2 regions of the Bacillus sp. SCT118 genome follow, and region 1 is predicted to be linked to the other one. Evidence: a T-box and tRNA genes for the amino acid it is inferred to sense, from the RefSeq annotation. Region 1 holds a T-box; the other holds one or more tRNA genes.
What was found. The T-box of region 1 lies ahead of thrS (threonine--tRNA ligase). A T-box ahead of a tRNA ligase gene usually reads a tRNA of that ligase, here a tRNA-Thr.
Positions count from the first base shown of each region.

Region 2: it has a tRNA-Thr gene. The T-box ahead of thrS (threonine--tRNA ligase) is inferred to sense a tRNA for this amino acid. The anticodon was not compared.

Region 1 is NZ_CP191225.1:360,030-370,822, forward strand. Features, by position in the region: gene rsfA (prespore-specific transcription regulator RsfA) at 1-293, opposite strand, end outside; gene ACQVGT_RS01815 (YuzB family protein) at 507-731, shown strand; gene ACQVGT_RS01820 (HD domain-containing protein) at 891-2,192, shown strand; gene ACQVGT_RS01825 (YwgA family protein) at 2,228-2,728, shown strand; gene ACQVGT_RS01830 (Rrf2 family transcriptional regulator) at 2,840-3,310, shown strand; gene ACQVGT_RS01835 (MFS transporter) at 3,310-4,719, shown strand; T-box leader at 4,766-4,994, shown strand; T-box leader at 5,028-5,249, shown strand; T-box leader at 5,281-5,502, shown strand; gene thrS (threonine--tRNA ligase) at 5,556-7,472, shown strand; gene ACQVGT_RS01845 (MarR family transcriptional regulator) at 7,592-8,011, shown strand; gene thmT (2-hydroxymuconate tautomerase) at 8,054-8,242, opposite strand; gene ACQVGT_RS01855 (site-2 protease family protein) at 8,351-9,010, shown strand; gene ACQVGT_RS01860 (YwhD family protein) at 9,024-9,542, shown strand; gene ACQVGT_RS01865 (transglycosylase domain-containing protein) at 9,836-10,793, opposite strand, start outside.
Region 2 is NZ_CP191225.1:3,835,072-3,845,864, forward strand. Features, by position in the region: gene glmM (phosphoglucosamine mutase) at 1-1,073, opposite strand, end outside; gene cdaR (CdaA regulatory protein CdaR) at 1,092-2,546, opposite strand; gene cdaA (diadenylate cyclase CdaA) at 2,539-3,360, opposite strand; gene rsiW (anti-sigma-W factor RsiW) at 3,521-4,147, opposite strand; gene sigW (RNA polymerase sigma factor SigW) at 4,161-4,724, opposite strand; tRNA gene ACQVGT_RS19625 (tRNA-Gln) at 4,954-5,025, opposite strand; tRNA gene ACQVGT_RS19630 (tRNA-Tyr) at 5,030-5,114, opposite strand; tRNA gene ACQVGT_RS19635 (tRNA-Thr) at 5,137-5,209, opposite strand; tRNA gene ACQVGT_RS19640 (tRNA-Val) at 5,214-5,289, opposite strand; tRNA gene ACQVGT_RS19645 (tRNA-Glu) at 5,293-5,367, opposite strand; gene ACQVGT_RS19650 (2-thiouracil desulfurase family protein) at 5,547-6,002, shown strand; gene ACQVGT_RS19655 (GNAT family N-acetyltransferase) at 6,015-6,497, shown strand; gene murQ (N-acetylmuramic acid 6-phosphate etherase) at 6,607-7,521, shown strand; gene ACQVGT_RS19665 (MurR/RpiR family transcriptional regulator) at 7,538-8,389, shown strand; gene ACQVGT_RS19670 (PTS transporter subunit EIIC) at 8,415-9,785, shown strand; gene amiE (N-acetylmuramoyl-L-alanine amidase) at 9,842-10,793, shown strand, end outside.

The DNA of each region.
Region 1 (10,793 bases):
GGATCAACGGCAGGAGGCTGATATAATAATCTTTTTTTCGCAGGCTGCCCGTTTCCGAGCGCTCTCATCCGCTGCTTTCGTTGTTTCTTCGCAAGCTGAAGCGCTTTTTCATATTGATGGCGGACCACTGCGTTCCATCTGAATCCGCAGGCTGCGGATGTCCGGTTTAATTTATCGCCGACTTCTTCAAAGGCGTTCAGCTGAGTGCTGCCCTCCCTCACATGCCGAAGCACTGTTTCGGCTAAAAGCAGATCGTTTTCCTCTGACCAAGCGTCTTGTCGCTGTTTTGTCATTTATCTCAACTCCCATTTTTCTTTTCATGGTATTAGAATGTCCAGGTTGGAAAATATTTATACAAATTGGCTGAAAGAATAGGAGATACGAAGGATGGAGCGGCTTGCAGGAACAGTCGAATCCTTGTAAAATGAAGAGTGATGTGATTTTTTTTTAAAACGATTTTAGGTTATTCACATAGATGAACATAGAAATGAAGGGAAGCGTACGTCATGGCTAATGAATTTCGAGTGTGTGATGATTGCCAAGCCACTAATATCAAAACATTGCTGCCGCGTTTGAAAGAAGTGGACCCGGACGCAAAGGTTGAGGTAGGATGCCAATCTTATTGCGGGCCCGGACGGAAAAAATCATTTGCTTTTGTGAACAATCGCCCGCTGTCAGCTCCGACAGAGGATGAGCTGATTGACAAAGTAAAAAAGAAAATAAAAAAGTAAACATATTTTTTCTTAGCCTCGGCCCTCAGGTCAGGCTTTTTTGCTTCACAAGATGTGTTTTTCATGAAGATGGAACAAATCGCCGGGCAAATTCAAGGATGTTTTCAAAGAATAGAGTCGATATAATAGAAACACGGCTAAAAAAAAGAGGGAATGACGATGGCGTATCCAAATGGAAAATTATCAGAAGAAAAAGTGTTTAAAGATCCGGTGCACCGCTATGTTCATGTTCGGGACAAGCTGATATGGGATTTAATCGGAACCCGTGAATTTCAGCGTCTCCGCAGAATTAAGCAGCTCGGCACGACCTATTTGACGTTCCATGGGGCTGAGCACAGCCGGTTCAACCATTCTCTCGGTGTCTATGAAATTGTCAGAAGAATGGTTGATGACGTCTTTAAAGGCCGCCCTGAATGGGATGACAGTGAGCGCGAACTCTGTTTGGCCGCGGCGCTGCTTCATGACCTCGGGCACGGGCCGTTCTCGCATTCATTTGAAAAGGTCTTTCACCTTGACCACGAGGATTTTACAAGAGATATCATTTTGGGAGACACGGAGGTTAATCAGGTGCTCAGAAAGGTGAGCCCGGGTTTCCCTCAGGATGTTGCAGAAGTCATTGCCAAAACATATAAAAACAAGCAAGTGGTCAGCCTGATTTCGAGTCAGATTGACGCAGACCGCATGGATTACCTCCAGCGCGACGCATATTATACGGGCGTCAGCTACGGCCATTTTGATATGGAGCGGATTCTTCGGGTGATGCGGCCGCGCGAGGATCAGATCGTCATTAAAGAAAGCGGAATGCACGCTGTCGAAGACTATATCATGAGCCGTTACCAAATGTACTGGCAGGTCTACTTCCATCCTGTGACTAGAAGTGCAGAGGTTATTTTAACGAAGATTCTTCACAGGGCGAAGCAGCTGCACGATGAAGGCTATGTCTTCACTCACGCTCCGGTTCATTTCTATTCTATTTTTGAAGGGAAATTGACACTGGAGGATTATGTAAAGCTGGATGAATCTATTATTTTGTATTACTTCCAGGCCTGGGAGGAGGAAGAAGACGCGATTTTATCCGACTTGTGCCGCAGATTCATTAACCGCCAGCTGTTCCAATACGTTGAATTCAATCCGAATGAAGAAATGTCGGCTTATTTTGAGCTGACCTCATTGTTCAAAGAGGCGGGAATCGATCCGAGCTATTATTTGGTCGTTGATTCTTCATCAGATCTGCCATACGATTTTTACCGACCGGGAGAGGAAGAGGAGCGTCTGCCGATCCATCTCTTGACGCAAAACGGCCAAATTAAAGAGCTGTCCAGGCAGTCGGCTATTGTGGAATCCATCTCAGGTAAACGGCGGACGGACCACAAGCTTTACTATCCAAAGGACTTGATTTGTGACGGCTCTAAACATCCGGAAGCGAAAATGAAAATCCGGCAGCTGCTGGGACTGACATAGAAATTGGAAAGAAGGAAAAAGGAGATGTCGGGAATTTGTTGAAAGAACATGCAAAACTGATGAAGGTGTTCTCGGATTCTGGAGAAATCATCGGGCGAAAGAAGCTGCAGAAAATGATTTATATCGCCAAGAAAATGCAGTTTCCTTTCTATGAGAAATATGATTTTCACTTTTACGGACCATATTCAGAGGAACTGACGCTCCAGATTGAAGAGCTGTGCAACCTTGGATTTCTGCATGAGGTGAAGGAAAAAAAGGGCGGCTACTTTCAATACCGGTATTCGCTGACTGAGACAGGCTCCGCATTTTTAGACCATGCTGATCTGGACATGCCGGATATGAAAGGCTATATTGACAGTGTAAACAGCCGTTCATCACGGTTTTTAGAGCTTGTTTCCACGATCCTTTACTTTGACGGGCTTGAGGATGAGGAAAAGAAAGAAAAAGTCTTTACCATCAAAAGCAAGCAAAAATATACAAATGAAGAATATGACGAAGCGCTTCAATACATAGAGGAACTGAAGCAGATTTGTTAACCATACCAAGCAAAAGAAATGATCCGTTTCTTTTGCTTTTTTTATTGACAAAAGCTGCTAAGAGATTCATTATGGATAATAGTTATCCATAATGAATCAGGAGTGAATAGGATGAAAATGAAATCAGGAATGGAGCAGGCGGTTTCTGTGCTGCTGTTACTGTCACGGCTGCCGGTACAGGCTTCTTTGACGTCAGAGGCTATAAGCCAGCGATTGCGTGTGTCTCCGTCTTACTTGAAGAAGCTGATGAGAACATTAGTTCAAGCCGGTTTGGCAGAATCCTTACCAGGGACGAAGGGCGGTTTTACCCTGACGAAGCCTTTGGCGGACATTACGCTTTATGATGTTTATCAAGCGGTTGAAGGCAGAGGTTCGATGTATCAGGGGAAAGGCCTGCTGCAATCTGTATTTGAGGGAGAAAGTCACTGTGTGCTGGAGACAGTCATGGGGGAAATCGAGGATAAATGGGCCAATCTCATGAGAGAAGAATCCTTGCAGCATGTCATGGACAGAGTCGGGGAATTGTATGATCTTGAAAAAATAGATGATTGGGTAATCAAGCAAGTGAAAGGGCAATTGTAATGAAAAATAGCGGATCTTTACACAAAACAGATTCATCTACAGGAATATCTGTACTGATCGTGCTCGCACTTGGTTTCCTCATGGCAACTCTTGATGTGACCGTTGTGAATGTGGCGATGGCGGATATGAAAAACACTCTTTCAATGTCACTTTCAGGTGTAACATGGGTTGTGGACGGGTACATTCTTACTTTTGCGTCGCTTCTGCTGGCGGGCGGAGCCTTGGCTGACCGTTTCGGCTCGAAGACGATCTATATCTTAGGTCTAGCCGTTTTTGTTCTGGCCTCCTGTGTATGCGCTGCATCTATAAATGGGCAGATGCTGATTGCCGGACGTCTCATACAGGGAATTGGAGCAGCTTTGTTTATGCCAAGCTCACTCAGCCTTTTGGCTGCCTCTTATCCTGATGAGCGGGTGCGGGCGAGAATGTTTGGGCTGTGGGCCGCGCTTGTTTCCGCCGCTTCAGGCCTTGGGCCCTTTATCGGGGGAGTGCTGGTACAGTTGGCGGGCTGGCAGAGTATTTTTCTGATCAATGTGCCAATAGGGGCTGCTGCGCTCATTTCAGCTTACCGAATCCTCAGCCGCGTTCCGGGAAAAAGCAGCCGCGTGAACATCGTTGGGCATCTGCTTGGCATGATGGCTCTCGGGTTTCTTTCCTATGCTTTGATACAGGGGCCTTCAGTGGGCTGGCGCTCGCCAGTGATTCTTGTAGCATTTACTGCAGCGATTTTGGCATTTGTGCTGTTTTTGCTGCGGGAAATTTCTGCAAAAGCACCCATCCTGCCGGCGTCCTTATACAAAAGCGGCCGCTTCTCAGCTGCCCAATTTATCGGGTTTTTGCTGAATTTCGCCCTTTTTGGCGGCATGTTTATGCTCAGCCTTTTTTTGCAGGAAGCAGGAGGCGCAAGTTCCTTTATGGCTGGAGTGGAGCTGCTGCCGATGATGGCGGTCTTCGTGATCGGCAATCTGCTGTTTGCCCGTCTGGCGAATCGGTTTGAAGCCGGGCAGCTTATGTTTGTATCAATGGCGGTCAGCTGTATCATTGCATTGCTGTTGTTTGTGCTGATTTCTCCGGATTTTCCTTATTGGCAGCTGGCGGTATTGATGTCTGTTATGAACCTCTGTACCGGTATTACAGTTCCTGCCATGACAACTGTGATCATGCAGGCTGCCGGGCAAAGACATGCGAATATCGCCGGTGCGGCGTTAAATACAAACCGGCAAATCGGAGCCTTGGTCGGCGTAGCGATAACCGGGGTGATTATTCATCTGTCCGCCACTTGGTATGCCGGTGCCGGGTTTACGTTTTTGATGATGGGAGCGGCATACAGCCTCGCTGCATTGCTTGTATGGCTGTTTCTGGTTGCCCATAACGGAACTGTTGCGTCAGAAAAAAATGTAAATCACTGATTGCGCTTTGTGGGAATATATAGTAAGATATAAAAAATTATTGAAACAACAGGCACTGATAAGGACACGAGATGCTTTTTACGGTTTCCAGAGAGGGAAGGACAGCTGAGATCTTCCTAACGCAGGGAAAGCAGCTTACCGCCTTTGAGCCGTATCGGGGAAAACAAGTATCTGATACCGTCATGCTGCGTTACAGCATCTTCAAGCCGATCACCATGTGTAATTGATCGGGAATTTGGGTGGAACCACGGATGATCAACACATTCGTCCCTTTTAGAGGGATGGGTGTGTTTTTTTATATGAACTACATAAATGCGTTGAAAAGGACACGAATGATAGTTACGGTTTTCAGAGAGGGAAGGAAAGGTGAGAGCTTCCCAGCTTAGGAATATCATTTACCGCCTTGGAGCAGCATTGGGGAACTGAAGTATCCAATGCCGTCTATGCTGCGTTACAGCACCGAGCCGACAATATAGTATTTGTCGGGAACTTGGGTGGAACCACGGGTTAATCACACACTCGTCCCTATCTGTGGGACGGGTGTGTTTTTTTATGAATTGAATACATGCGATGAAAAGGACACGAATGATAGTTACGGTTTTCAGAGAGGGAAGGAAAGGTGAGAGCTTCCCAGCTTAGGAATATCATTTACCGCCTTGGAGCAGCATTGGGGAACTGAAGTATCCAATGCCGTCTATGCTGCGTTACAGCACCGAGCCGACAACATAGTATTTGTCGGGAACTTGGGTGGAACCACGGGTTAATCACACACTCGTCCCTATCTGCGGGACGGGTGTGTTTTTTTATATACAACAATGAATAAGGAGTGTTCTAAAATGAGTAAACATGTACACATTCAGCTTCCGGACGGACAGATCCAGGAATATCCGAAAGGCATCACAATCAAAGAAGCGGCTGGTTCTATCAGTTCCAGTCTGCAAAAGAAAGCGGCCGCAGGTCAGGTCAACGGCAAGCTTGTTGATCTCAGTTTCAAGCTGGAGGAAGATGCTGAGCTTTCGATTGTCACACTCGATTCACAAGAAGGCTTGCAGGTGCTTCGCCACACAACAGCGCACGTGCTGGCCCAAGCAGTAAAACGGCTGTACGGCGAAGTGTCATTGGGGGTAGGGCCTGTGATTTTAGACGGCTTCTACTATGACATGAAGCTGGGGAAAAGCTTGGCATCAGGAGACTTAGAGGCCATCGAAAAAGAAATGAAAAACATAATAAATGAAAACCTTGAAATCAAACGTATGGAGGTTTCTTACGAAGAGGCTGAAGAGCTGTTTGCACAAAAAGACGAGCGGCTCAAGCTTGAGATTTTAAAGGATATTCCGCGTGGGGAGGATATCACACTGTACCAGCAAGGGGAATTCGTTGACCTGTGCCGCGGGCCGCACCTCCCTTCTACAGGAATGATCAAGGCGTTCAAACTGACAAGAGTATCAGGCGCTTATTGGCGCGGAGACAGCAAAAATGAAGTCCTGCAGCGGGTGTACGGGGTTGCGTTTCAAAAGAAAAAAGATTTGGATGCGCACCTGCATATGCTGGAAGAAGCGGCAAAACGAGACCATCGCAAGCTCGGCAAACAGTTAGGGCTGTTTATGTTTTCTGAAGAAGCGCCGGGGATGCCGTTTTATTTGCCGAAAGGGCAGATTGTCCGCAATGAGCTGGAGCGCTTCTCGCGTGAGCTGCAAACAAATGCCGGCTACGATGAGGTGCGTACGCCGTTTATGATGAATCAGCGGTTATGGGAGCAGTCAGGCCATTGGGACCATTATCGCGACAATATGTACTTTTCAGAAGTGGATGATACAAGGTTCGCAATGAAGCCGATGAATTGTCCCGGCCATATGCTCATTTTTAAAAACAGCCTGTATTCTTATCGGGATCTGCCGATTCGCATGGCGGAATTCGGACAGGTGCACCGCCATGAATACAGCGGCGCTTTAAACGGAATGCTTCGCGTTCGGACGTTCTGTCAGGATGACGCCCATATTTTCGTTCGGGAGGATCAGATTGAGAGTGAGATCAAAGAAGCGATTCGGCTGATTGATGAGGTATATCGGACATTTGGTTTCGAGTATTCAGTTGAGCTTTCGACTCGCCCGGAGGATTCATTAGGCGATGACAGCCTTTGGGAAGCGTCGGAATGTGCCTTAGCACGCGTCCTTGAGGAGCTTGGCCTCTCTTATGAGATCAATGAAGGTGATGGGGCGTTTTACGGGCCGAAAATTGATTTCCACATAAAAGATGCCCTGAAACGGAGCCACCAATGCGCGACAATTCAGCTTGATTTTCAAATGCCGGAAAAATTTGATTTAACATATATCAACGAACTCAATGAGAAGGTTCGTCCCGTTGTCATCCACAGAGCGGTTTTCGGCTCAATCGACCGTTTCTTCGGCATTTTGATCGAGCATTACGGCGGGGCTTTTCCAGTCTGGCTCGCACCGCTCCAGGTTCAAATCATACCGGTTTCGCACGTTCACTTAGACTATTGCAGAAAAGTGCAGGCGGAGCTGAAGCAGGTGGGGATAAGAGCCGGCATTGATGAGCGCAATGAGAAGCTGGGCTATAAAATCAGAGAATCGCAGGTGCAGAAAATCCCGTACGTGCTGGTGCTTGGAGATCATGAGGAGCAGGAGGATGCGGTAAACGTCCGCCGATTCGGACATCAGCAGAATGAACATGTTCCTTTTCAGACATTCAAAGATAAGCTTGTGAAACAGGTGGAAAATCGAGGCATGTAGGATAAAAGCTGTGAATTCACATTTTGCTTTTTTGACTTTCCCTATTCGGAATCAGTAAAATAATAAGTAAATCATATCGTTCGTATGTTATGAATGCATCTCGAAATGGGGAAATTGACATGGACCATGACAAACTGGAAGCAAATTTGCTGGATCACGCACTTACAAAATATTTGAAAAGCACGAAGCAATTAGATGAAGCCACCGTTCCGAAACACGTGAATAATGTAAGAGGGTTTATTCTGCGGATCATATACAGACATGGGAGCTGCACCATAAAGGATATTTTGAAGGAGGTCACACTGTCTCCCTCTGCCACGACCACAGCTCTGAATCATTTAGAGCAGGAAGGGTTTATTGAGAGATCCAGAAATAACAATGACCGCCGCACTGTATGGATTACGCTTTCTGAATCGGGCCGGGGAGCGGCTGAACAAATGATCGAAAACCGCCAGCAGCTGATTGACGGCATGTTTGAACGTTTAACAGCCGAAGAGAAAGAGACGTTCTTGGCGATTATTGCGAAGCTGGCTCAATAGGGATAATAAAAGCCGGTGCGCGAAGCGCCGGCTTTATAGAGATTATTCCATATCGCTCAGGCGTTTGCCTGCGACGGCATAATGGTCTTTTCTCATTTCTTCTATAAAGACAACAATTTTTTCTTCAGAAGCACCGGTTGTTTCCTTTACGGCTTCTGTTACTTTCTCGACAAGATTGCGTTTTTGCTCGTCTGTACGGCCTTCGAGCATTTTGACAGTTACGTATGGCATGGGTGCTGAATCCTCCTTTATCTCGTTTCCTCTCTTTAGAAAAAGAGGCTTCTTATAGTATACTGAATAAAGTAAATTCTTGCATTTTGAGAAAGAGGGATATCTCACTTGGACCGTTTCTTATATTATCCGTTATCTTTAATGCCATACCTCGTCATCACGCTAATTGTGTCGTTTACGATGCACGAGCTTGCCCACGCTTATGTCGCATACAAATTCGGTGACGATACGGCGAAAAAACAAGGAAGACTGACGCTGAATCCCATTAAACACCTTGATCCGTTCGGAACCATTTTGATTTTGGTGGCCGGCTTCGGGTGGGCGCGCCCCATTCCCGTGAATCGCCGCTTCTTTAAGAAACCCCGGCTTGCCGGTGTGCTCGTATCTATAGCCGGGCCCGTCAGTAACCTGATTCTTGCGTTTATTGGTTTCTTTTTGTTAGTGTTGATGCATGCGTACGGAATGGAAATGCTTGCGGCGTTCAGCACGGGGCTGGATCAGTTTTTTTCTATTTGGATACAGCTGAATCTTGTCTTGTTTTTATTTAATCTGCTGCCGCTTCCTCCGCTCGATGGCTATCGAATTATAGAAGATCTCGTTCCGCCGGGCGTGCGTGCCAAAATGACGCAGGCGGAGAGCTACGGCTTTATCGTATTTTTGGTGCTGTTTGTGACACCGCTCGGATCTTACGTGCTGTGGCCGATGCTCAATGCAGGAAGAGATTCGATTTTAAAGCTGTTTTCAGCGATATTTCAACCGCTTTTGTAGGAGGTAGAACTTCATGGAAGAAAAAAAGAAAAAATCAATCGGGTTTAATATTATCAAAAGTGATCCGACAGACGGACACGGTGGTTTTGGCGTAGGGGCACTCAGCCTTGATAACATTTCTCCCGTATTCGTTGATGTAGAGGAAAAAGAAGCGTTCGTAGACATCGGCGCCATGCATGCCCGCAGCACCGTTGAAAAAGGAATTAAATTTCTCCCGAATAAAGAAGAAGTTCCGAACGGAAAACCATACTGGCTTGTGTGGGTAACGATTGACAGAAAAGAAGAGGGGCCTTATTACGCTGGTGTGACAGCCTGTGAAATGACGGTCGACAGAAGCATCAGAAGAGGCTACAAGTCGCTGCCTGAGCATGTGAATTTGATGGATAAATCCATGAAACGGAAAATCATCGTTGATAAAATGGACGACAGCTCGAAGCGTGTACTAGGCGAATTTCTGAAAAAGCATGATCAGGGCCTATGGGACCGTTCCTCAGATGAGTTAAAAACGAGCCTGCTTCCGGAAAACAATTAATTTATGAATTTTCTGTGAACTTTTAAAGTATTTGAGATATTTTTCGTAAACATTGAGTAAACTGGTGATACAGAAATAGGACATGGAAAATCCCGAGCCGAAACAAGACTCGGGGTTTTTCATTTTTTAGGGGGATATGAGTCGGCGACTGGGAGATGAAAGCCGGCGTCGAAGAAATAAGAAATTCACCACTTTATCCCAAAACTGATTGTTCAGCTCGATTGTCTAACATTCTTCCATCGATTATGAAGGAACCATACGAATAACCCGGCCTCCGAGGAGCCGGGTTATTTTCAATGATGTCGCCCCAGCCATTTGTCCCACCACTTTTTCTCGGAAGCGGGCTTTTCTTTGGATGGAAGCCGGTCTTTTGTTTGTTTTGCGGGTTCTGCCCCGTAGCACACGTTTGCTGGTTCTGTGCCTTTCACAAAATATGTGTAATGCTTAGCGGCACAGCCGGGACCTGATGAGTAGCCTGTTTCCGGATCAATGTACACACCGGTTACGCCTTTTGGCGGCTTGAACGCGGTTTCTGGTTCGCCTTTGAGCGCGTCCTCCATGAAGTCCGCCCAAATGGTTTTAGCATAGCTTTTTTCTTCGACCGAGTCGATGGTGCTGTTTTTGTCATAGCCGGTCCAAACACCTGCGGCCAGCTTCGGATTGAAGCCGATCATCCAGCTGTCTGCGCTGGTGGTTCCTGATTTTCCGGCATACGTTCTTGTCAGGCGGTTGGCTATCGTTCGCCCCGTAACCGACGTATATCCATTTAAATCGGTATCAAACATGCCTGTCATCATACTCGCTGTGACAAAAGCGGCTTTTTCATCAAGCACCTGTTTATGCTGATTCGGGTTTTCGTACAGCACGTGGCCGGCTGCGTCCGTTACCCTTGAAATAAAAGTCGGTTCGATTTTCTTTCCGCCATTTGCGAGCATGGCATAGGCGTTGACCATCTCAATCGGGCGTACGGGTTCGGTGCCGAGTGCCAGAGACGGCAGTGCTTGAAGATGGGCGGTAATGCCAAATTCCTTTGCCGTCTTTACAAGTTTGTTCGTGCCGAGAAAAAGATGCGTTTTCACAGCGTAGATATTGTCGGAAAGCGCCAGCGCCTGCAGAAGCGTAATCGGCTTGTTGGCATAGTATCCGTTATAGTTGCTTGGAGAATAGGTTTCTCCCTTTGCGTCAATTTGAAACTCGGTTTCTTCGCTTTTCATCAAAGTGACTGGCGTAAATCCGCTCTGAATCGCTTTA
Region 2 (10,793 bases), 560 kb from region 1:
GGCTTGCCTGTTGCTTTCAAAGTGTTCATCAGCATAATAGCAGACAATAATCCGTCCCCTGTCGTGTTGTAATCAAGGAAAATAAGATGTCCTGACTGCTCTCCGCCGACGTTGTAGCCGTCTTTTTTCATTGCTTCTACTACGTAGCGGTCGCCGACAGCTGTCTGCACGCTTTTGATGCCTTCTTTTTCGAGTGCCTTATAGAAGCCGAGGTTGCTCATCACGGTTGAAACCACTGTATCATCCTTTAAACGGCCCTCTGATTTCAGGTGTTTTGAGCATATGTACATGATTTGGTCGCCGTCTACAATATTTCCTTTTTCATCGACAGCAATCAGGCGGTCGCCGTCACCGTCGAATGCAAGACCGAGATCCGCGTTTTTCTCTTTGACAAACGCGCTGAGCGCTTCGGGATGAGTCGAACCGACGCCGTCATTAATGTTTAATCCGTTCGGGGAAGTCCCCATTGTCGAAACATCTGCATCTAAATCAGCAAACAGGTGTGTCGCCAAGGATGACGTTGCGCCATGGGCACAGTCCAATGCCACATGAATGCCTGTGAAATCTTCATCAGCTGTCTGTTTTAAGAATTGCAGATATTTTTGTCCGCCTTCAAAATAATCGTTTACAAGTCCAAGGTCTGCTCCGACAGGTCTTGGCAGCTTATCCTCAGGTTCGTCCATCAGGCGCTCAATTTCAGCCTCCTGTTCATCAGAAAGCTTAAATCCATCTCCCCCAAAGAATTTGATGCCGTTATCCTGCACTGGGTTATGAGAAGCGGAAATCATGACGCCCGCCTCTGCATCCATCGCTTTTGTCAAATAAGATACACCTGGTGTAGAAATGACACCTAGGCGCATGACTTCTGCGCCAATGGATAAAAGTCCGGCGACAAGGGCTCCCTCCAGCATATGGCCGGAGATGCGTGTATCGCGGCCTATCAGCACTTTTGGACGTTGTTTGTCTTTTGTCAGCACATAACCGCCGAAACGTCCGACTTTAAAGGCCAGCTCAGGTGTAAGCTCACTATTGGCGACACCTCTTACACCGTCTGTTCCAAAATACTTGCCCATTTTATAATCGCTCCTTTTTTATTCCGATGAGGATTGTGAATTCGCAGTGGATTCATCCTCATCCTGATCTTGGTTTTGCTCTTTATTTTCGTCTTGGTTTTGATCGTTGCTGTTTTTATCAGTGTTCTTTGTATCTTCTTGCTGATTGTTCTTTTGATCATTTGTTTGTTTATCTGTGTCATCCTGATTCCCTGATGTATTGCTGCTGTTATCATTCGTTGATGTATTGCTTTTCTTAGACGTCAGCTTGATTTTGGCGTTTTTCCGCCCCAAGGACCAGGTTACATTCTGTGGCCCGTTCACTTCAAGCTTCACGCTATGCTCCCCGTCCTCTAAATCTGAAACATTCACATACAATTCAATATCTGATTTTTTCAGTTTTTTTATATTCGCGGGAGAGCCTTTAGCCGTTACGTCTATCGCTTGTGATTCAGGATCAAGAAATTCAATGTTTTGTGAGCTGCTCAGCCCTACAGTCTTGATAGGGACATTCTCGAACTTCTGATCCGCTTCACTATCGACTTCTATATGCAAAGTCACCTTTGACGGCGAGATTTTTTTGACACCGTCAGGAAGCGGAATATCTGCCTCGATATCGGAATCCTTGTTAATTTTACTTAAATCTAAGCTGACGCCGTCAATAAATTCAAGAGAATCCAACACATCCTGTGAGCCGTAAACCGTTACCTCACTGGGGCTGGATTCAATATTCGCTATGCTGACACCGTCAGGAAGGCTTCCTGTCCGTTCAATTTTAAAGGGCACTTTTTTACTCGGGCTTGTCACCGGAACGGTAATCTTGATGACCGAGGGCTCCACGTCGACAGGAAGCGCGTTTCCGTCTTTATCATAGACAGTCACTTTCGCTTCCTTTTCAATCGTTTCATCTGCGTTTTCCAAATTCACTGAAGCTTTTACAAGAGAAATATTATCGATGACATTTTTCGATCCGGTAATCTGCACATTTTTCGGACTGACAATCGGCTGCTCCGGAGAATAGCCTTTTTTCATCTTGCTTTTGTTGTAGTACTCCACTTCTACGGGAAAACTTTTGGTCGTCCGTTCCTGAATGGTCACTGTCGTAACAGACGGATTAATTGAGATTGTCAGCCCATCCGACACGTTTTTGGCCTTAAGCTCAACCTTATGTGTGCCGGTTTTCAAATGTTCCATATCGGCATATATTTCAAAGTTTTTGGTCTGCCGAGCCTTTTTCACGGCGCTTGTCGAGCCTTTTATCGTGACATTAACCGTTTGCGGAACACCCGTCACGACGTAATTTTCATCATCATAATACGCTTTAACCGGAATATCAGTCAGAGTTGCTTCATCAGTTGTTGATGTCGGAAAGAAAGATTCACCCGGTTTTTTCGGAGTCGGTGCTTGGTTGCTGTTAACCGCCACATAAAGCAAGAGCGCGAAAAGCAGAGCAATGATTTTCACAGCCCAGCGGTTGTTTAAGAATTTATCCATTTTTCTTGCCCCTCCAATACCAGCGGTTAGAAGAAGTGTCTCTGGTGTTTTTCTTAAACTCGGCTTCAAGCATTTCTTTCAGCGCTTCTTCTGTAAGCTCTCTGTGAAGGTCGCCGTTCTTTGCCACACTGACGCCGCCGGTCTCTTCAGACACAATAATCGTCAAACTGTCTGTTACTTCACTGATACCGACAGCTGCTCTGTGCCGCGTGCCCAGTTCTTTTGAAATAAACGGGCTCTCAGAAAGCGGCAGATAACAGGCGGCCGCGGCAATTTCATTATTTTTCATAATCACCGCACCGTCGTGAAGCGGGGTGTTTGGGATAAAAATATTGATCAGCAGCTCAGAGCTGACTTTGGCATTCAGTGGTATGCCGGTTTCAATATAATCCCCCATTCCAGTATCCCGCTCAATGGTCAGCAGGGCGCCTATACGGCGTTTCGCCATATAATTGATCGCTTTTGTAATGGCCTCAATCGTTTTCTGCTGCGCTTCTTCAACAGGCGTGCCGCTCCTCGAAAAAAAGCGGCCGCGGCCTAGCTGTTCAAGCGCTCTTCTCAGCTCAGGCTGAAAAATAATAATAATTGCTAAAAATCCCCATGTTATCGCTTGGTCCATCAGCCATTGAAGTGTGCTGAGGCCCAAATATTGGCTGGCCATACGAACAAGCACGATGACTACAATTCCTTTTAACAGCTGAACCGCTTTCGTGCCGCGTATCACCATAATCAATTTATATATCACATACCAAACAAGGAGAATATCAACGGCATTGCCGAGGTACTGCAAAAAAGGGATATCCTCAAAAGCCATTTCCTCGTCCTCCAAGATTTCAGTCATTTCGTATTTTGTGTTTTACGTGTTACGCATATGTACTTTACATAGCGAGCCCATTATACCACATTTCGATTTAGCAAGTGAAATGTGCCAGCCCTCTCAGCCCGCAAAAAAAGAGCAAAGCGGCTAACGCGCTTTACTCTTCTCCGTTCGGACTGAATGCATCGAGTACACTTTTCCCCGCAGACTTCATCTTGTACCATGTCCAGTCGAATAATTGATTGATTTCTTCAATCTGACCGGTGACTTGTCCAGCAGAGGCCATATACTTTTCGCCGTTTACGACGGTTACATCCCCGTCTATTTTGCCTTTAATAATCAGCTTGCCGTTTTTGACAGTGACATCACCTTTGACCGTCTCACCTTCTGGCACGGTCACAGTATGGTTATGAACCACAAGATTCGGCTGCTTGGATACGCTGAAATTGTGGTCATTATGCCAGCTGTTAAAAAAACCTCCGCCCATCAAAATGATGAATACCGCAGCAGCTGCGATAACGGGATGGGTTCTGAACCATCTTTTTACAGAAGCTCTTTTCTTCTCCTTAGGCAATTTTGCCATGACATTAGCGGTAAAATCCGCGGGGGCTTCGACATGCGATGTGCTCCGTACGAGCGCTATGGATTTCTCCATCTCGTAAAAATGCTTTCTGCATTTCTCGCATGTCTCCAGATGTTCATTTAATACGTGTTCATCTTTTGGAAGGATATCTCCATCAAGATGCATATGCATAAGCTGCACAATTTGTTCAGGACAGCTCATTTCATCACCCCACTTAAAGATCCCTTAATTGTTTTCTAAGAGCCTCTCTGCCTCTGTGAATCCGCGTTTTCACAGTCCCCACAGGAATGTTTAGAATCTCCCCGATTTCAATTAATGAGAGTTCGTCAATATACTTTAATACGATGACTGTTCTGTATTTGTCAGGAAGCTTTAAAATTTTCTGCTGTATCGTGTTTGAGAGCTCCAGCGACACAACTGCATCTTCAGGCAAAACACCATCTGCGGCGATTTGAGAATACATGGTCAAGCCTTCCGTACCAGCCACCTCTGCATCGAGGTAATAATCCGGCTTCTTTTTGCGAATGCGGTCAATGGTCAAATTGGTCGCGATTCGATAAAGCCAAGTTGAAAATTTCCGGTTAATATCAAAACTGTCGATATTAACGTACGCTCTGATGAAAGCTTCCTGTGCAATATCCTCCGCCTCATGCACATTGCCAAGCATACGGTAGCAAAGCTGATAAATTTTATCTTTGTAAATATCTACGATGTCCGCAAATGCATCCTGGTCGCCTTTTTTGACTTGTTTAATTCTTTTTTTAATCATCATTTCCATATTTATCTAACCTCTGCCTTCACCGGTCTGTATGTATACGAGCTTCGTTTCAAAAGGTTTCAATTTTTTTATAAAATAAGTTTATCAAATTTTTGGCAGGGTGTAGATGGTAATTCGTGAATAAACTACCTTAACATATTTTTAAAATTATTATACAGACTGAACAGTTAGAAGTTGGAATGATTTTTCCAAAAGAAAAAAGACACCTTTTGATCAAAGGTGTCTGTGACTGGGCTAGCTGGATTCGAACCAACGCATGACGGAGTCAAAGTCCGTTGCCTTACCGCTTGGCTATAGCCCAATAATGGTGGAGGGGGGCAGATTCGAACTGCCGAACCCTGAGGGAGCGGATTTACAGTCCGCCGCGTTTAGCCACTTCGCTACCCCTCCACATAAAATTTTGAAAAAACAGTGCCGGCAAGAGGACTTGAACCCCCAACCTACTGATTACAAGTCAGTTGCTCTACCAATTGAGCTACACCGGCAAGATGGTGGAGGATGACGGGCTCGAACCGCCGACCCTCTGCTTGTAAGGCAGATGCTCTCCCAGCTGAGCTAATCCTCCAAATGGTGACCCGTACGGGATTCGAACCCGTGTTACCGCCGTGAAAGGGCGGTGTCTTAACCGCTTGACCAACGGGCCGTTGTGTTCTCGTCGAGCTGACAAAAGTTATTATATACAGGTCACCCCCTGTTTGTAAAGAGGAAAATTAAATTTTTTATTTTCAAACTTTTTAACTCCTTTTTTAACTGAAAAAGCCTCCCAACTAAAGCCATTTATTTTATGATAGAGACAAGCAAAGCAAGAGAGGAGAAACCAATATGATTCTAGTCAGTTCTTGCCTTGGAGGCATTGAATGCAGATATAACGGCTCTCACGCAGCGTCGGAGAAAATCAGAAAACTCGTCGATGAAAAGAAAGCAGTCATGGCTTGCCCTGAGCTTCTCGGCGACTTCTCTACCCCACGCGAACCCGCAGAAATCATAGGAGGCACCGGCGAGGATGTCCTCAATGGAACAGCGAAAATCGTGACAGCTTCAGGAGAAGACGTCACAGAACTATATATGGAAGGCGCCGCGAAAACATTGGCTTACGCAAAAGAAATCAACGCTTCTGCCGTCATATTAAAAGAAAACAGTCCATCTTGCGGAAGCGGGTTTATCTATAACGGCACATTCTCTGGCAAAAAAATCACCGGCAACGGAGTAACCGCCGCATTGTTAAAACAAGCGGGCTACCGCGTCATTTCGGAAAACGAGCTTGACGACATATTGTAAGGAGGCCACCCCATGACTCAAGACATTTCTTTATCCTTCTATAAGCCTGAACACTTGCCCGAGCTTCAATCATTCACGCTCACTAATGATGACAAACGCTTTACCTCCCTCCCGAAAGAGGTGCTGTCTCAGGCTCTGGGCATACAGGACCGATACCCGGTTGTCATCTTAAAAGACGACCTTCCAGTCGGTTTTTTCATTTTACATGCATCAAAAGAAACGCTTGCTTCCTATTCTAACAATCCATTTGCTTTACTGCTCAGCTCCCTGTCTTTAAACGCTGTGCACCACGGAAAAGGCTATGCGAAAAAAGCCATGATTTTGCTTCCCGCTTTTGTGAGCGGATATTTTCCATGGTGCGACGAAATCATCTTGGCCGTCAATCATCTGAACATACGCGCAAAACACCTTTATATGAAAAGCGGGTTCCTTGATAAAGGACGGCGAAGAATCGGGCCGCTTGGAGAACAGTTGATCCTTCATCATTTCTTATAGTCTTGAGTGAAATAAAATTTCAAAAATTTAAAAACATAGTTGAAATATCATAACAGAAATGAATATACTGAACATTGAGATATATCATTTTAAAACAGGGGGCATCCTCATGTCAGAACCATTAAACCTTCACCGTCTTACAACGGAATCACGCAATAGTCAAACAGTTGAAATCCACAAAGCAAACACTCTCGGCATCCTCAAAATGATCAACAACGAAGATATGAAAGTCGCTGCAGCCGTTCAGGAGGTTCTCCCCGACATCAAAACAGCTGTAGACTGCGCATATGAATCGTTTCAAAATGGAGGCCGGCTCATATATACAGGCGCCGGCACAAGCGGCAGACTCGGCGTCATGGATGCTGTTGAATGTCCTCCCACCTACAGCGTAAGCCCTGATCAGGTCATCGGAATCATGGCTGGAGGCCCCAAAGCCTTTTTACAGGCAGCAGAGGGCATTGAAGACAGTGAGGAAGCAGGAGGTGAAGATTTAAGAAACATACAGCTCACTTCAAATGACACCGTCATTGCCATCGCAGCAAGCGGCCGCACACCGTACGCCGCAGGCGCCCTAAGATACGCCCGCAAAGTCGGAGCACACACCATCGCCCTTACTTGCAATGAAAATTCCGCCATCAGCAAGGATGCGGATCACAGCATTGAGGTTGTCGTCGGACCTGAGGCCATTACAGGATCAACACGTATGAAAGCCGCAACCGCTCATAAAATGATTCTAAACATGATATCTACCGCTGTAATGGTCAAAATCGGCAAGGTTTACGAAAACTTGATGGTAGACGTCAACGTCAGCAACAAAAAACTAAAAGAACGCGCCATCAGCATCATCCAAAGCCTTACAAATGCTTCATACGACACAGCCAGGCACACCCTGGAACAAGCCGATCATCACGTCAAAACAGCAATCGTCATGCTCAAAACAAGCACAGATCAGAAACAAGCAAAGACATTACTCGATGAAGCAAACGGTTTCATTGACAAAGCAATCGAACATTACCATCCATGATAAGGAGAGAACTAGAATGGCCACAGGCGGTTTAGCGATCATCCAATCAATGAAGCATAAGCTCCCTCCATCCGAGCGCAAACTTGCAGATTATATCCTAGCCCATCCTCACAAAGCAATCGAAAGCACCGTCAACGAAATTAGCGCCTTAGCCAATTCAAGTGACGCTGCCGTCATCAGGCTCTGCAAATCACTCGGTTTAAAAGGATTTCAAGATTTAAAAATGAGAGTAGCGGGCGATCTGGCAAAGCCAACTTTTCAGGGCTACCGGGATATTGTTCCCCACGAGCCGCTGCCCTCCATTTCCGAAAAAACGGCCGGCAATGCCATTCAAGCCATTCAGGATACTTCAGACCTGATGGACTACAAAGAGCTTGAACGAGCGGTTTCTCTGCTTCTCAAAGCTCATACCGTGCATTTTATCGGCCTCGGGGCTTCCGGCATTGTCGCCAAGGACGCCCAGCAAAAGTGGCTTCGCATTCATAAACAAGCAACCGCGTTTACAGACACTCATCTTGTGGCATCTTTAATCGCAAATGCAGATAAAGACGACATCGTATTCGCCATTTCGTTTTCAGGAGAGACACAGGAAATCATTGAACTGTTCGCCATGGCCAAGGAAAAAGGCATCACAACGATCAGCCTCACACAATTCAGTCAGACATCCGTCTCCGCACTGGCTGATGTCCCTTTGTATACAGCCCATTCCAATGAAGCCTTGATTCGAAGTGCAGCCACTTCCTCCCGCCTCGCCCAGCTTTTTATAATTGATGTTTTGTTTTTAGGCATGGCGGCTGAGCAGTATGAAACGACAACCGGTTATATCGATAAAACGAGAGCAGCCATACAATCTATGAGAATAAAATAAGGCATCTTGAAGGGGAGGGGTTTTAATGAGCAAAGAAAATAACTACCATCATCTCGCACAGAAAATCCTTGAGCTATGCGGAGGAAAATCCAATATTTCTTCATATACGCATTGCATGACACGCCTGCGCATTACGCCTTACGATGAAAGCAAAGCGGATGCTCAGGCTTTAAGAAAGCTTGACGGCGTATTGGGGGTCGTTGAAGCTGAAACCTTACAAATTATCCTCGGCACAGGAGTCGTCAATCATGTTACAGCTGCTTTCTCAAAGCTCGTGTCAGCAGCAGAAGAAAGTGCCGATGTCAAAGAAGCAGCGGCCAAAAAGAAAGCCGATATCAATCGAAAAAACGCCACTCCTTTTAAACTTTTCTTACGTAAAATTGCCAGCATTTTTATCCCTCTTATTCCCGCTCTAGTCGCTTCCGGTTTAATTACTGGGATTACCAAAGCAATTATTCAAGCAGGCTGGCTCTCTGCAGACTCACAAATTGCGGTTATCCTGACAGTCATCGGATCAGGGCTGTTCACTTATCTCGGCATTCTCGTTGGTATTAACGCTTCGAAAGAATTTGGCGGGACACCCGCACTTGGGGCTTTGGCCGGGATCTTGATTATCAATCCGGAGATCGCAAAAATCAGTTTATTTGGAGAAGAGCTTCTCCCGGGCAGGGGAGGTCTGATCGGCGTCCTTTTCGCAGCCATATTCATTGCTTACACCGAACAATTTATTCGCCGTTTTATTCCTCAATCACTCGATATCATTGTCACACCCACCGTTTCACTGTTAATCACCGGAATCGTAACGTATGTCGTATTTATGCCTTTAGGCGGATTCATTTCTGATGCCATTACATCCGGCCTACTGTCCATCCTGGACATCGGCGGCATCGCTGCGGGCTTTATTCTGGGCGCAACCTTCCTTCCTCTCGTCGTAACCGGACTGCATCAAGGCTTGACGCCTGTGCACATGGAACTAATCAATTCAATTGGCAATGACCCTCTGCTCCCTATTTTGGCTATGGGAGGTGCAGGACAGGTAGGCGCGGCCTTTGCCGTCTTCGTGAAGACGAAAAAAACAACACTGAGGAAAGCAATCGCCGGCGGGCTTCCATCGGGACTGCTCGGCATTGGTGAACCGCTTATTTTCGGAGTGACGCTGCCGCTTGGCCGTCCGTTTTTAACAGCATGTTTAGGAGCTGGAATCGGCGGCGCCTTTCAAGCTTATTTTCAAGTAGCCACCATTGCGATTGGTGTCTCCGGACTGCCGCTTTCCTTTCTAGTCCTGCCTTCGCAAATCATTTTGTATATCATTGGGCTCTTTATTTCCTACGCGGCCGGCTTTTTATTAACCTATGCATTCGGATATAAAGATGAAATGGCTTCACAGTTCGATTAAATTGTTTCTGTATTAGGGATAGTAAACGGGATAGAAGCACAGAAAGGGGCTAGCCTGTGAAAACAAAGACACTGTTCATATTCAGTGCCATTTTAACCCTATCGATATTCGCGCCAAATGAAACCTTCGCACAAACAGCAGACAACTTGGTTGAGCCGAAAACCATAAATGCAGAAACTGCACAATTCTCGACGAAGAAGCTAAGGAAGGTAGATCAGATGATAGAACGGGATATTGCAGCAGGATTTCCAGGCGCCGTTCTTGTGGTGGTGAAGGATGGACGCATCATAAAAAAAGCAGCATACGGCTACAGTAAAAAGTACGAAGGATCAGAACTACTGCGCCGTCCGGCCAAAATGAAAACCCGCACGATGTTTGACTTAGCCTCAAATACAAAAATGTACGCAACAAATTTTGCATTGCAGCGCTTAGTCAGCCAAGGAAAACTTGACGTCTATGAAAAAGTTTCTGCATATTTGCCGGGTTTCAAGGATCAGCCGGGTGACCTCATAAAAGGAAAAGACAAGATACGTGTCATCGATGTCCTCCAGCACCAATCAGGGCTCCCATCAAGCTTTTACTTTTACACGCCGGAAAAAGCCGGCAAGTACTATTCCCAGGAACGGGACAAAACGATTGAATATTTGACGAAAATTCCACTCGATTATCAAACTGGGACAAAGCACGTATACAGTGACATTGGATATATGCTACTCGGATGTATTGTCGAAAAACTCACCGGCAAACCGCTTGATGTCTACACGGAGCAAGAGCTCTACAAACCGCTCAGGCTGAAGCATACCTTGTACAATCCGCTGCAAAAGGGCTTTAAACCGAAACAGTTCGCAGCTACTGAACGCATGGGCAATACACGTGACGGCGTTATTCAATTCCCTAACATCCGCACAAACTCGCTGCAAGGAGAAGTGCATGACGAAAAAGCGTTTTACTCAATGGATGGCGTGTCTGGGCATGCCGGATTGTTCTCAAATGCAGATGATATGGCCA